One region of the Bacillus sp. LQ16 genome, then DNA from elsewhere that is predicted to be linked to it. Evidence: riboswitches for the same ligand, from Rfam matches in the RefSeq annotation. Region 1 holds a riboswitch; the other holds the start of a gene.
What was found. A riboswitch is a leader RNA that binds a small molecule or an ion and turns the genes downstream of it on or off. The one in region 1 is predicted to bind cyclic di-GMP.

Region 1 (7,767 bases):
TTCACGAAATACTTCTTCTTTCTCTACTTTTACTTCTCGCTCAATTCGAGCTAATCCATATATCGTTCTTTCTTTAAAGAAATCTTGAATTGTTAAATGTGAAAAATCTTCTTTTAACAATGTTAAGACTCGTAATACTTTTAATGAATGTCCACCAATTGTAAAGAAATCATCATGCACTCCAACTTTTGAAATTCCTAATACTTCCGCCCAAGCGCGCGCTATTTGTTTCTCTGCTTTATTAGAAGGTGCAACATATTCTTGTAGACGAACCGGTTCATACTTTTCTTCTAACTGAGCTAACTTCTTAACATCAATCTTTTTATTAGGTGTAAGTGGTAATTCATTAATATAAATTAGTTTAGATGGCACCATATAATCTGGTAATTGCTCTTGTAACTGATAAACTAATTCTGGTATTTCTTTTTTATTTAAAGTTGTATAGAACGCGATTAAATATTGGCTACCTTCCTTACTCTTCTTAGCAAACACAGCATTTTCTTTTATATTATGATTTTGAGAAATTTTACTTTGGATTTCTCCTAGTTCAATACGATGTCCTCTAATCTTTACTTGATCATCTTTCCGATGTAAAAATTCTATATTTCCATCCTCTAACAACTTAACAATATCACCTGTTTTATATATATTAACTATAGGATTGAAAGGGTTCTGAATAAAAGCTTCAATTGTTTTATTAGGCTTATTAAAATACCCTTTTGCTAATCCTACTGAATCTATATATAATTCACCAGGTACACCAATTGGACAAAGATTCATATTCTCATCCAAAATCATAACTTGATAATTAGCACATGGTTTACCAATGGGAATACTCGCAACATCCTCATTTAACTGACTAGGTATTTTATAGGTTGTCGTCACTACAGTACATTCTGTCGGTCCGTATACATTATGAATTTCAACATTTGTACCTATTCTTTCTCTCCACAATTTAATAACCTCTACAGGCAACATTTCACCGCCAATCGCAATTCTTTTTAGGGAAGCTAGCTTATATATATCTTCTTCTGCTAAATAAGTTGCTACTTGTCGAACAAAAATTGTTGCTAATGCCAAGATCGAAGTTGCTTTCACTTTATAGATTGCATTTGCAAATGCTTCTACAGACAATCGCTCTTCCTCTAATAATACATACAAGTTTCCTCCGCAGAATAAAGAAGCAAATGACTCCCATACAGAAGCATCGAAACTAAAAGAAGGAAATTGGGCAAATACATCCTCTTCTGTCAATTCATATTGCTTTTGCATCCAAGTGTACAGATTAACAACCCCTCTATGTGCTAACATCGTTCCCTTTGGATTCCCTGTTGAACCAGACGTATAAATCATATAAGCTACATCATCACAATGAATAGACAACTTTACATCTATATCTTCACAAGTTTCACTATCATACATTGAAACTGTTTGAACTCCATCACATGTTATAGGCGTCTCTTTCATCAATATAACTTTCGCTTGGCTATCTTGAATAATGTACTGTATTCTACTTTCCGGATAATCTGGATCAATCGGAACATACGCTGCACCAGCTTTTAATATAGCTACCATACTTACTACTGTGTCTATGCTACGTTTCATAAATATTCCAACATAGTCTCCTAATTGGACGCCATTTTTAATTAACATATGAGCTATTTGATTACTTTTTTTATTTAGCTCCTCATAAGTTAAAGTACCTTCCCTTGAAGATAAAGCTATACGATTTGGAAATTGAGTAACAGTATTATAGAACATATCGACGATACTTTTCTCAGGATATACTGCTGTCGTATCATTCACTTGACTATAAAGTGCCATCTCGGCCTCTGTAATAATATTAAAATTCTTTATATAATTATTCTTATTTTGTGATATACCAATTAAAACACCTTGTATTTGTTGTGCATAACGAGTAATCGTTGTTTCCTTCCAATTAACACTATTAAATATTATTTCTACACTTTGCATATTTTTACTAAATACAAATTGTAATGTATTCGTGTCTTGTAGCTCATAATATGTTTCACCAATAATAATAAGTGACATTTCATATAATGTATTACCGTTTTGAAACTCTTCTATTTCTTCCTCATTCATTTCTTTAATTTGTTCCAGTTGCTCTTCAATCTGTAAATTCAAACTTTCATAGGAGAGAAAATTAGAAACTTCAATAGTAATCGGAAATAAACTTCCTCTTACATGATAAAGCACGACAATATGTTTTTCTTTAGAAATATGATATAACCACGTTGCAGTCGCTCCTATTAAATCTACAATGTGAGTCAAATTTGGAAATAGTTCAGTTTTCCTTTTTATCCTAAGTTCCGTTCCTTGCACATCTTTAGGTATTTTAATACTTCCTTCTACTTTCCCTAAAAATTCTTTTACCGTCTCATTATAAGAAATTGCTAATTTCATATTTATGTAAATTCCTCTCTTAAATATAATAAAGGTGTGAAAATTCACACCTTTTTCATCCCTTATTAACGGGCAGATTCGTTCAATTCATAATCAGTAGCGGAGATATCCCCTTTGATTAGAATTGAACTTTCTCCTTATTCGCTTTTAAACTCACCAATAAGCTCTTGTAATTCCTGAGAAAGCCAACTTAAAGAAGTCGCTAATTCTGCAATATCTTGTACTGATATTTCTTGCTCTTTCATGCTTTCTTCAACATTACTACTGCTGTTGGCATAAGTGTTTGCAATATGTGATAATTCATTTACGACTTGAACGATATTCTGGCTATTTTGTAAAATGTCACTCGAATTACCCGAAACAGCTTTTACTTGATCTGTAACAGATTGCGCTGATTTGGAGATTTTTTCAAAGAAATTCCCACTACTTTGAACAAGTGAAATTCCAGTTTCTACTTCTTTTGAACCTTTTTGCATTGAAACTACAGCATCTTCTGTCTCAGCTTGTGTTTCACCAATTAATTTCGCTATATCTTTAGCAGACGCTTCCGTTTGTTCTGCTAATTTTCGTACTTCATCAGCAACAACTGCAAACCCTCTCCCCGCTGCTCCAGCACGTGAAGCCTCAATAGAAGCATTTAAAGCTAATAAATTTGTTTGATTTGAAATACCTGTAATTACAGTTACGATATCACTAATTTCTTTTGACCTTGTTTCTAACGAATAAATGATGGAAGATAAATCTTGTACTGCATTTTGAATTAAACTCATTTGATTAATAATTTGTCCAATCACTTCATTACCTTCAATTGAATGTTGCTCCATACCTTCAGAAGCAACCGCAACTTGTTTCGCAGCCCCAGTTATCTCTTCTACCTTATCTTCCATTCCATGTACAATCCCTAAACATTGTTGTACTGAAGTTTTTTGAGACTGTGCCCCTACTCTTAAACCTTCAATAGAACTTGCAATCTCTTGAACTGCCATGCTGTTTTCCTCTGTACTCGCCGACAATTCTTGTGAAGAAGAAGAAACTTGCTCAGCAGTTTGCCTTACTTTATCTATAATCCCTTTAAATTTTTCAATCGTGTTATTGAAATAAACATTAATAATTCCAATATCATCTGGTCTTTCTTTTAATTTAATACTTAAGTCACCTTCACCAATTTTACGTAACCCTTCTCGTAAATCTTTTAATGGAGCTAACGAGTGACGCACGATAAAGAATTGAGTAATAGTCGCAATTGCTAATGAAATAATGATAAAGAGTAAGCCCTGTATCATAAACTTCTCTTTTGTAATAGGAACAATGGAAGCATCTAAGTCAGCCGCAATAATTGCAACAATATTATTTTCTCCATCTGTAATTGGTTCTAATATTGTCACCCACGAACCTATTTCATCTTCATATACTTCTGTCATTTGGGCCTTTTTCGTATCAATGACTTTATCGTATGCCTTCATCCAATGAGCGGGTTGTTCATAATAATCTCCCGGCTTTATAGGGAACGCTTTTGTTAACTCTGTAGTCAAACCAACGAGTTGTAATTCTCGCTTTTCATTCGGCTTTGCTCCTGTAACATACGTTTGTCCAACACTTTTCAATTCTTTTGACACTTCATCTAATTTCTCTGTTAACTTTTCTTTTTTCACTTTTTCGGCTGTAGGATCTTTCGCCATGTCTCTAACTAATTCTACATCCAATTTTTTCAATACTATTTCTCCTGTTTCAATAGACTGCCTTTCAAATAAAGACATCATACTATTTTGAAACATGTTGAAACTTAGTGCACCCATACTTCCAACAAGTGTCAAAATAACTAATACGGTTAATAAGACGTTCTTTTGAAGGAACGATAACTTATGCCAATATTTTTTCATTAATATCCACCTTCCTTAATTAACATAAACAAAAAAACAAAATATATGAATATTTTGTTTGAAAATGTTTCTCAATATGTTCGAGAATAAAAAAAAGCCAATGTAAAAGCATTGGCCAAGACCAACCCTATCCGTCCGGTAACTGGCTAGCATAGCCTTTCGACCTTAGCTCCTGTAGTTTTGCGTCCTCATGTTTCCATCAGTTTGCCTTTCTCGCTGAACGAGTTGAACGATATGGGAGTTCTATGAGAATTAATTTATTCTCTTTCAAAGATTACAACATATAAATCAAAATGTCTACTTATTTAGAGATATAAATACAAATTTTTAATGCATTGCTTTTTCAAAATAATTTCAAAAAGTACGTGAATGTTACTTTTTTTGTGTTATATAATAAAAAATGTATAAACAACAAGGATTTCTTCGGGTATTTATTTAATTTTCATTCAAATTAAACTATTCGAATATATCTTAACTAATGAATTTCGGAGGTAGTTTATCATGTTTTGGCTACAATTTCTTACCTTGTTACTCTGTATTTTTATTGGTGCACGCCTAGGCGGAGTTGGTTTAGGAGTAATGGGTGGAGTTGGTATGGCAATACTCGTTTTTGTCTTCCACTTACAACCAACCGCGCCTCCTATCGATGTAATGCTTATGATTTTGGCAGTAATTACAGCTGCTGGTGCTTTGCAAGCTGCTGGAGGAATGGACTATCTTGTTCATCTAGCTGAAAAGGCATTACGAAAAAATCCAAAGCGTATTACTTTTTTTGCTCCAATTGTTACTTATTTATTCACACTATGTGCAGGCACTGGTCACGTTGCCTATTCTGTACTTCCTGTTATTGCAGAAGTCTCTCGTGAATCAGGGATTAGACCGGAACGCCCAATGTCGATTGCCGTAATCGCTTCTCAACAAGCAATTACAGCTAGTCCAATTTCAGCTGCCACAGTTGCTCTTTTAGCAATGTTAGCTGACTATAAAATCACTTTATTAGATATTTTAAAAGTGAGTATTCCCTCCACTTTCATTGCTTGTATGTTAGCAGCATTCGTTGCTAGTAAGATGGGAAAAGAATTAAGTGAGGACCCTGAATACTTAAAACGATTAAAAGAAGGAATGATTCCTAAGCTTGAAGAGAAAAAAGAATTTGTAGGTGTAAAGGGCGCAAAATTATCAGTTATCCTTTTCCTTGTAGGAACCTTCCTTGTTGTACTTCTTGGTTCATTTGAAGCACTTCGTCCAGGATGGATAGTCGATGGGAAGTTAGCTCGCCTTTCCATGCCGAACACAATTGAGATGGTTATGTTAACTATCGCGGCTCTTATTATTATTTTCTGTAAACCAAATGTAGAAAGCATTGTGTCTGGTAACGTCTTTAAAGCAGGGGCAACAGCAGTTGTTGCTATTTTCGGTATCGCTTGGATGGGAGATACTTTCTTTAACGGAAACTTAAATATGATTCAAGGATCTATTCAGCATTTAGTAACAAGTGCACCTTGGCTATTTGCCATCGCGCTATTCATTCTATCTATTTTACTGTACAGCCAAGCAGCAACAGTACGTGCCTTAATGCCACTTGGACTATCCCTTGGTATTCCACCAGCACTACTGATTGCAATGTTCCCTGCAGTAAACGGATATTTCTTCATTCCAAACTATGGAACAATCGTTGCTGCCATTAACTTTGACCGTACTGGTACAACAGGTATCGGTAAATACGTATTAAATCATAGCTTTATGATTCCAGGTTTAATCGCAACATTTACTTCTATCGGCATTGGAATGCTTTTAATTTCTATTATGTTTTAAAGAAAAAGCACAAACCCTTATTTAAAAAGGTTTGTGCTTTTTTAATCAAACGTTTGTTTAAAATTTTGGGCAGTCCATTTCTCCATGTAGCACTTAAAATACTACACGTCCTTCCCTACAAACTTCTCTTTACTTCTTCAGCTAATTTTCTCGTACTTTCATACGCAGATTCAGCTAAACTAATTGCTGAAATAACTGAAACACCGTCCGCACCCGCTTCTATAACTGCTGCTGTATTTTCAATTGTAATCCCACCAATACCAACGATCGGCACTGTAATTCCTTGTTCTCTAAAATAAGCTAATCCTTTCGTTCCTTGAACCGCTTTCGTATCTTTTTTCGTACTCGTTGTGAAAATAGGTCCAACGCCTAAATAATCTGCTCCATTTTCGATTGCAAAGCGTGCTTCTTCAATTGTATGAGCAGATACGCCGATAATTTTATCTCCCATTTTTTCACGAACAGATGTAATTCCTTCATCATCTTGTCCTACATGAACACCATCTGCATCTAATTCAATGGCTAATTCTACATCATCATTTACAATGAAAGGAACACTATATTCCTTACAAAGCGTCTGCAATTCTTTTGCAAAGCGCACTCTATCTTCTCCGATTAAAGAACCTTCCCCCTTCTCGCGAAACTGAAAAAGTGTCACTCCACCATCTAACGCTTCTTTCAATACAGCTAAAGGATCCTTCGTGCAGTTATTGCTTCCCATAATAAAATACACTTGTAATAACTTAGACATTTTCTTTGTTTCAATGCGCATCGTATGTTTCATCCCCCTTACTCTAACTCCTCAATCTTTCCATACTTCTCAATATCACCAGCAGTAGTATTCGCTAACTGATTTAAAAATTCAATTTGGAAACTACCAGGTCCCTTTTCCACGGTCTTAGCAGCTGCCAGTTCCGAAGCTACACCATAAAACGTTAATGCTGCTACTGCTGCTTTTACATAATCTTTTTCCACTGCTACAAATGCTCCTATTACAGACGTTAGTAAACAACCTGTTCCCGTAACTTTCGTTAAAATAGGGTGACCGTTTCGAATAACAATAGTTCTCTCTCCATCTGTAACAACATCTTCTTTTCCAGTAATAACCGCAACTGTATTTAATTCGTCTGCTGCCTGCCTTGCAATACTTACAACATTGCCATTTCCAGTACCAGCGTCTACCCCTTTAATTTCCCATTTCTCATTAATAACGTTTGCTATTTCAGCCGCATTGCCGCGGATAATTGCTAAATCTATTTCGGCTGGAATATGTCTCGCAACTTCTGTTCGATACGAAGTTGCTCCTGCACCAACTGGATCAAATAGTACTGGCACATTGTTCACATTTGCTGATTTACCAGCAAGTAACATCGCTTCTACTTCCTCAGGACGAAGTGTTCCCATATTTAATACTAAAGCTCCAGCAATGCTAGCCATTTCTGCTACTTCTTCTTTTGCATACGCCATTACAGGCGATGCCCCAAGTGCCAACAAACCGTTAGCAGTAAAATTTGTTACAACAACATTTGTAATATTATGAACGAGCGGATTAGATTCTCTCACCAAATCCACTACTTTACTAATTTCTTTCATATTCATCCTTTTCATCTCCTAACTATAATGATGGGAGATACACAAAAAGGCACTT
Region 2 (7,767 bases), 1.2 Mb from region 1:
ATGGGTGTTATATGTCATTGTTATTGTATATCAAATTTTCTATGCAATCGTATTAGACGATAAATCAATAATGGATAAGGGATACAACATAGTATGGCAAGTTATTTGCGGAGTAGCAATACTGTGCGTGAATATATATTTAATGAAAAAAGAGAAGGCAAACCTTGTTAAATATGCATGGATATTTGCATACATAGGGATAGAAATCGCTAATATACTTTCATATATTTTTTATAATAAGGCGGCGTTTGATGCGACAAATATAATAGAAATTATTCTCATTTTCTTTGTACCCATATTTTTAAATAAAAAATTTTATGTGATTTTACTTTCTTCTATTGTAGGAAAATATTTAATTTATTTATTTGTATTAGAGGAAGTAAAAGCATTTATGTATCTTATTATGTATACACTTATGCTAATTGCGGCGTATATCATTTTAAACCGATTTTTACAATATCTTTCAGCTGTAAAGGAAAGTATTGCGATTGCTAGCGAATCACAGAAATTAGCAGTAATCGGAAAAATGGCAGCGACGGTTGGACATGAAATTAAAAATCCACTCGCTTCATTAAAAGGATTTACGCAATTACAACGAGAGAAGCATGAAGAGGATCCTATTTATAAACGTATGATTTTTGAAATAGAAAATATGAATAATATGATAAGTGAGTTAATGGAAGTTGCTACATGCAAACCTTCTATTTATAAGAAACATGATGTAGGAAAAATTGTATTACAAGTAATAACAAGTCTTCGCGAAAAAATGAATGAATTAAACGTACAGTTTATTTCTAATGTGGAAGAAAAAATAATAGAAGTTGAATGTGATGAACGAAAAATAAGAGGAGTCTTTTTATATACGATAAAAAATGCTTTAGAGGCAATGGAACAAGATGGCATATTACATGTAAGATTAGAAAATAAAGGGAAAGAGTATGTAATGATCAGCGTGATTGATAATGGTCATGGTATTAAGCAAGAAAACTTAATTCGTGTTACAGAGGCCTTTTATACAACGAAACAAGATAAAATTGGTCTGGGACTTACGGTAGCGAATCGAATTGTCGCCGAGCACCTTGGTGAGCTGCATATTTCAAGTGAAAGAGATACTGGAACGAGAATAGACATCATTCTCCCAAAGAAGTGTGGAAATACTGAAATCCAAGTGGAAGAAAAGCTAGGAGTTACCATATGAATAAAGGCTATATATTTAAAAACGAAGAAATAAAGGCGCTGAAAGCATTTTTAAGTTTATTTTTCATTATATTTTTTGTATATGATCTTGCTTATGAATTTATCGTACCGTTAATCGGTGGAGAGCAAGAAGGTGTAGGTGAGTTTGAAGATGGTTTAGGTTTATGGCTTTACTTTTTGATGGTGGTATTGTTTTGCGTTGGGATATACTTTATGAAATGGAAGAATGCTTTTGCGGTAAAGTATATTATTCTAATTGGCTATAATGTATTAGATTTTATCCATAACATTATGATTTATTATGGTAGCGATGCAGAATTTGACGGTGGAAATATAGTAGAAGGATTTTTTATTTTGTTTGCACCAATCTTTGTGAATAAAAGATATTTCTGGTTAATTCCAGCGATACTTGTCGGAAAGTATGCTCTTACAGGAATCATTATTCAATCTTCTCTCGTTTTAATCCCAATGGCATTATATAGCGTATTTACTATCATATGTTGGATTATATTTTTGAGGGTTCAGTCTTATGTTCGTACGCTTGAGATGATGGACAAAGAAATAAAACAGACAGAAAAACTAGCAGCTGTTGGAAAGATGGCAACGGTTATTGGTTATAAGATTAGAAGACCTTTAGCAAACTTAAAAAAACTTGTGAATAAACAAGCAGACAAGCATCCAGAGGATAAAATTTATAGTGATATTATGAAACAAGAAGTAGATCGGATTCATATAATTGCTACAGAACTTAGTGGATTTGAGAAATCTAAATCACTAGAATCAGAAACTCATAACATACAAGAAATTATCTCTTATGTTATTCGAGTTATGGAAAAGCCTGCTTTAAAACAAGGAGTCTACATACAAGGTATTTACAGTAAAGACTTACCATCAATTACATGTGATGAAAAACGATTAAAACAGGTCTTTTTTAATTTAATTAAAAATGCAATTGAAGCAATGTCAGTTGGCGGAACAATTACGATTAAAGTTACTGTAAAAGATGGAATCATCATTCAAGTGAAAGATGAGGGATGCGGCATTCCGAAAGATAAAATTCCAAAGTTAAATGAAGCCTTTTATACAACGAAAGAAACAGGAACTGGTCTAGGTTTAGTAGTTACAGAAAAAATTATTAAAGACCACAACGGTAAAATGAGTTTTGAAAGTGAAGTTGGGGTTGGAACGACGGTTGAGGTTATGTTACCACTGCATTAAATAGAAAAAACATCACTTCCAAATAAGTGATGTTTTTCTATTTTATCTTGCTATTTGTGGATAGTAAAAATCTCATTTTATCGATAAAGAATGTATGATGTATTTCTAAGATCAAAATGTTTTTTTTAGTTTTTATTATGGATTTTCCAGCAAAAAATTTAGACTATAAAAATTAATTGTTTTTTTCTAAAAAAACTATTTTCTTTTTTGGGTTTTAATGGTATATTCAAAACACGATAAATAAATACCTATTTTTGGCACACTATTCGAAAGGATAGGTCGCAAAGCTAAGAGTCTAAAGTAATGAAAATTACTATGATAGTCTGGTTGCAGTTTGGATTTTCACACATAGTTGTATGTATGAAAATCGAAGAGGCAACCGGATTTTTTATTGTCCTAAAAAGAAAAAAAATGGGCACACTATTCGAAAGGATAGGTCGCAAAGCTAAGAGTCTAAGGTAATGAAAATTACTATGATAGTCTGGTTGCAGTTTGGATTTTTACACATAGTTGTATGTATGAAAATCGAAGAGGCAACCAGATTTTTTATTGTCTCAAAAAGAAAAAATAAATGGGCACACTGTTCGAAAGGATAGGTCGCAAAGCTAAGAGTCTAAGGTAATGAAAATTACTATGATAGTCTGGTTGCAGTTTGGATTTTCACACATGTTGTGATGTATGAAAATCGAAAAGGCAACCAGGCTTTTTATTTTCTAGGAATACACATTATGATTGTAAATTTAGCTGAATAATAAATTTAATGTTCGAAATATTCAGTTCATAAGAAGTGAGGGAGGGAAGTACATTGCAAAATCAAATAGGTAAATTTGGGCGTATACTTCTCGCTGGAGGAATATTATTTACGCAAGTTGGTGTGCTAGATTACTCTGCAACGAAAGTTTATGCGGTTACAAACGACGAGCAAGGACGTTTTATCGTTCATATGGATAAAGAAGAAATAAAAGTTGATGAAAATGTAGTATTAAAGATTACAAATACAAATAAACAAGATGCTAATATCGAGCTGAAATTATCTAATGAACAGCTGTTCAATGAAGCAGAAACGAAAAAAATGAACGAAAACAATAAAGCGATTCAAAACATTTCAGTAACAGAAGATCACATTGTAAAAATTGAAAAGAATGAACAAAGTAATTTTATCGGTGACGTATATGTAGTCATTCAAATGAAAAAAGCTGGAGAGTACAAATTTGAACCGATAGTGAAGTTTGAAGGGAATGAAAAGAAAATTGAATCTCCTTCTCTACATGTTGTAGAGAAAAAAGAGGCTTTAAATGTAGCCATTTCTGATGAAAATCCAAAGGCTTCAGAGGAAGTTATGAGAAAAGAAATAAGTGAAAAAGTGAAAGTATCGGAAGAAAATAAAAAACAAGAAATAAATTCTACTAATGCTGAAGTTCCAAAAGAAACGAAGACTTTAGCGAAAGAAAAGGTTAATGAAGAACTCGTACCAAAGGAAAATGAATTAAAAGAGAGCAATAGGATAAACGAAAATAATCAGGAATTACCTGCTATTCAAGCTGAGAAGGTATTAAAGAGCCAATCTCTACTAGCTGCTAGTCCTGTTACAAGTATTCTTAAATATCCAAATGTAAAGGTAATAAATAATAGAACAGGTGAAGGGCCTTCGATCTCGGGTAAATATGCTTTTAGATTTGTTTGGAGCCCACAAGTAACATATGAGGTAAAGGGTAGTAGCAATGACAGAACTGGTCAAAGTCAATATACATTTAGAAATTCAAATAGAGAACAGTACGTATTAGTAAAAAAAGCTGGTGAATATCAAGGGAAATGGATTGATGTCCGTATTAATATTCACTCTATGACAGCTTCATCTGTAGATGTTAAAACACCAATAACTAAAGGTGATGCAAAAAACTTTTTACAATTATATGGGAACGGAAGGTCAGGACAAACTTATAATGCTTCCTTTGAATTTTATGAACACGGAACAAGTAAAAAAGTACCATTAACGGCAATGTGGAATTTCAAAAGGATAAATAGTTATAAAAATGTAACGTTACGTAATGATGGTAGTCATTTAACGAATTTATACGTGTATGATACGAGTTCAATTAGGTATCAAGACAAAGGGAATAATAAAATCGAGTTTTCTGGCACAGCAGGTCCAGTAGCTACTCCAGAAGCAGATATGACAATTACATTTGATAATTTAACAGAATTACCGCTAGAAGTTAGATTAAATGCTTCAGGTGTTAATGTATCATACGACCAATTAGCGATTGCACAAATTGAAATTCCAGCTCCAAGTGTAATAGGAGATATTGTGGAAGATAATTCCCGTCAACTTTCTTATAAGGTATATCAAAATATGCCTGCTCAATCGAAAGAGATTCACTATGCGAAATCTTTTGTATTAGAAAGTGAAGTGAATAAGGATTTTACTGTGAATGATGTTTCCATTCAAGATGTGGAGAGTGGAGATGATGTAAGTAGCTTCTTTGATATTAGCAGGACAAACAATAAAGTCACTGCGGTTGCGAAAGTAAATGCGCTAAAAACAGAAGAATTCAACGGGAAAATTTATGAAATGACAATTACAGGTTCTCCTGTAAAAGGTGCTAATGTAATGAAATATTACAAAGATGGTTATCTTGAAATACCGGTGTCAGCTAAAAATTATTTAGATGGCGATAAGAATGGACAAGATAGTAATCGAGATGGAATCGCAAAAATAAGGTATAAAGGTATTCCAACTGGGAAACCAGTCCCACAAAAAGTAGTGCAAGGAACAGATTTAACAAAAATGGATATTTCTAAATTTGTGACAGATTTATCTGTAGATACAAATTTGGATGTAGATAAACCAATATCAGTAGTGAAGTTAATCAATATTCCAGATACCAAAACAATAGGGAATCATACTGTAACGGTTGTAATTGAAACGAAGCAAGGTGTACAAGCGGAGATTCAAGTGCCGGTTACTGTCGTTGATGGGACTTTAAAGTTAGTAGACGTACCAAAAGAAATTACATTTGGAGATTTAACAATTCCATCGAAAACAACGACATACGCACCGAAGACGATTTCAAATCCTTTAAAGGTAACCGATGATCGTGTTAAAAAGCAAAAATGGAGTGTATATGTAAAGGAAATCACACCATTAACTTCAGCACAAAATGACACATTGACAGGAGCATTGATTTACAAACGAAATGGAAAGGATACACCTTTAAGTACTTCTAGTATAGAAGCATTCTCGTATACTTCTAAAAACGACGAGGAGGTTTCACTAAATTGGAAGGAAAACGAAGGAATTCATTTACAAGTAAAACCAGGGCCGAATGTCAAAGCAAATACTAAATATGCTGGACAGCTAGAATGGACATTAACCGATGCTCCTCTCTAAAAATATATGAAATATATAAATTTTAGAAAGGAGAGAGTAATGAAAAAAATAGTTGGTATTATCGTTTCCACAGTTATATGTGTGCCGTTTCTTATGGCAAATGTAGTAACGGCTACAAGTACGAATTCAAAAGCGGGTATTACATTTTCGAATAGCTATACACCAAATACATCAACTGATCCGACAAAGATAAATATAAAAAAAGAGACAGTTGATAAAAATAAAAATGGAGATAAATATTTACCGAAAACAGGAGGCCAGACACGGGACTTCAAACAATATATAGGATTGTTTTCGATTGTTTTATCTCTATATGTATTCAAAAGAATTAGGGGGAAGCAAGTGTATTCAAAATAAAAAATAGATGAAAACAGAGAAAAGGGGAAGGTACATATGAAACTAGCAAAATTAGCATTAATCGGTGCAGTATCATTAACATCAGTTGCAGCAGTAGGAACTTCAGCATTTGCGGAAGAGAAAGCAAATATGAAATCAAAAACAGATGTAACGTTTATTGAAGATACAAGCACAACAGATCCAAACAATCCAGAAAATCCAAATGAAAAAGTTACACCAGAGAACCCTGGTGACCATGAAATAGGAACAAAAGGTCCATTAAGTATTAACTACGTTTCTAACTTACACTTCGGCGAGCAAGTTATCTCTGGTAATGATCAAACGTACTTTGCAAAATTGGATAAAGTGAAACAAGGGAGCAAAACAGTTGAAGTACCTAACTTCGTATCTGTAACAGATAACCGTGGTACAAATGCAGGATGGAAATTGAAAGTAAAGCAAAATGCACAATTTAAAAGTGGTAATAGTGAGTTAACAAATGCAGCTTTAAGCTTAAGTAACCCAGCTGTAAATTCTGTAACTGATGCACAATATGCACCTACAACATTTAAAAATAAAGTAACGCTAGCTCCAGGTGGAGATGCGGTGGAAATTACTACTGCCGCAAAGAATAAAGGTATGGGTGATTGGACGACTGCATTCGGTAAAGGAACAGAACAAGGTAAAAAGAGTGTGAGCTTATTCGTACCAGGTACGACAGCGAAAGAAAAAGGTGCGAAATATTCAGCTGAGTTAACTTGGACTTTAGAAGATACACCAAACTAAGCTTATACAAGATTGAAAATTAAGAATGACTGAATTTTAAAAATGATCATAAAGGGGTATAAAACTATGAAATTAGCAAAAATAGCATTAATTGGAGCGGTAACATTATCATCAGTATCAGTAGGAACGTCTGCATTTGCAGCTGAGAAAGATGGCGGGAAATTAGACTCAAAAGCATTCATTAAATTCGAGAAAAATACAGATAAAATTGATGTTGTTAATCCAGAGAATCCAGATGAAACTGTAGATCCAGTTGATCCGGATAAAAAAGGTACAGATGGTCCACTAAGTATTGATTATGTATCTAACTTCAACTTTAAAACACAAAAAGCATCAGGGAATAACGAAATCTACTTTGCAGAATTAGATAAAGTAAAGAAAAAAGTAGACGGTTCTGTAATTGACGTGCCGAACTACGTTCAAGTAACAGATAATCGTGGTACAAATGCTGGATGGCATTTAACAGTAAAACAAAATGGTCAATTCAAAACTGCAGATGATAAAGCGTTGGATGGCGCGGCATTAACATTAAAAAATTCAGCTTTGAAATCAAATGCAGGTAGCGACGCACCAACAGCAGAACAATCTATCACATTAAATCCAAGTGGTGCAGCATCTGATTTAATCGATGCAAAAGAAAACCAAGGTATGGGTACATGGGTAAATACGTTTGGTAAAGATGCAACAGAAGCGAAACAAAGCGTAGAGTTATCTGTACCAGGTAAAACGAAAAAAGAACAAACACAATACACAACTTCACTAACTTGGGAACTAACAGACGCTCCTATGTAAGTAAGAGGAATTTTAAGATAAAAGAGGAAAATGAGAAGAGATAAGGG

Region 2: another riboswitch for cyclic di-GMP. It lies ahead of AC3EMB_RS23515 (WxL domain-containing protein); the one in region 1 lies ahead of AC3EMB_RS02305 (methyl-accepting chemotaxis protein).

The regions. Positions count from the first base shown of each region.
Region 1 covers NZ_CM173491.1:450,320-458,086, reverse strand. Annotated here, with positions in the region: gene AC3EMB_RS02310 (non-ribosomal peptide synthetase family protein) at 1-2,424, opposite strand, end outside; gene AC3EMB_RS02305 (methyl-accepting chemotaxis protein) at 2,562-4,304, opposite strand; cyclic di-GMP riboswitch class I at 4,439-4,523, opposite strand; gene AC3EMB_RS02300 (anaerobic C4-dicarboxylate transporter family protein) at 4,806-6,119, shown strand; gene thiE (thiamine phosphate synthase) at 6,235-6,891, opposite strand; gene thiM (hydroxyethylthiazole kinase) at 6,909-7,718, opposite strand.
Region 2 covers NZ_CM173491.1:4,642,380-4,650,146, reverse strand. Annotated here, with positions in the region: gene AC3EMB_RS23525 (ATP-binding protein) at 1-1,198, shown strand, start outside; gene AC3EMB_RS23520 (ATP-binding protein) at 1,195-2,415, shown strand; cyclic di-GMP riboswitch class I at 2,662-2,750, shown strand; cyclic di-GMP riboswitch class I at 2,820-2,908, shown strand; cyclic di-GMP riboswitch class I at 2,980-3,068, shown strand; gene AC3EMB_RS23515 (WxL domain-containing protein) at 3,221-5,806, shown strand; gene AC3EMB_RS23510 (EF2685/EF0750 family sortase-dependent surface protein) at 5,846-6,163, shown strand; gene AC3EMB_RS23505 (WxL domain-containing protein) at 6,200-6,928, shown strand; gene AC3EMB_RS23500 (WxL domain-containing protein) at 6,995-7,720, shown strand.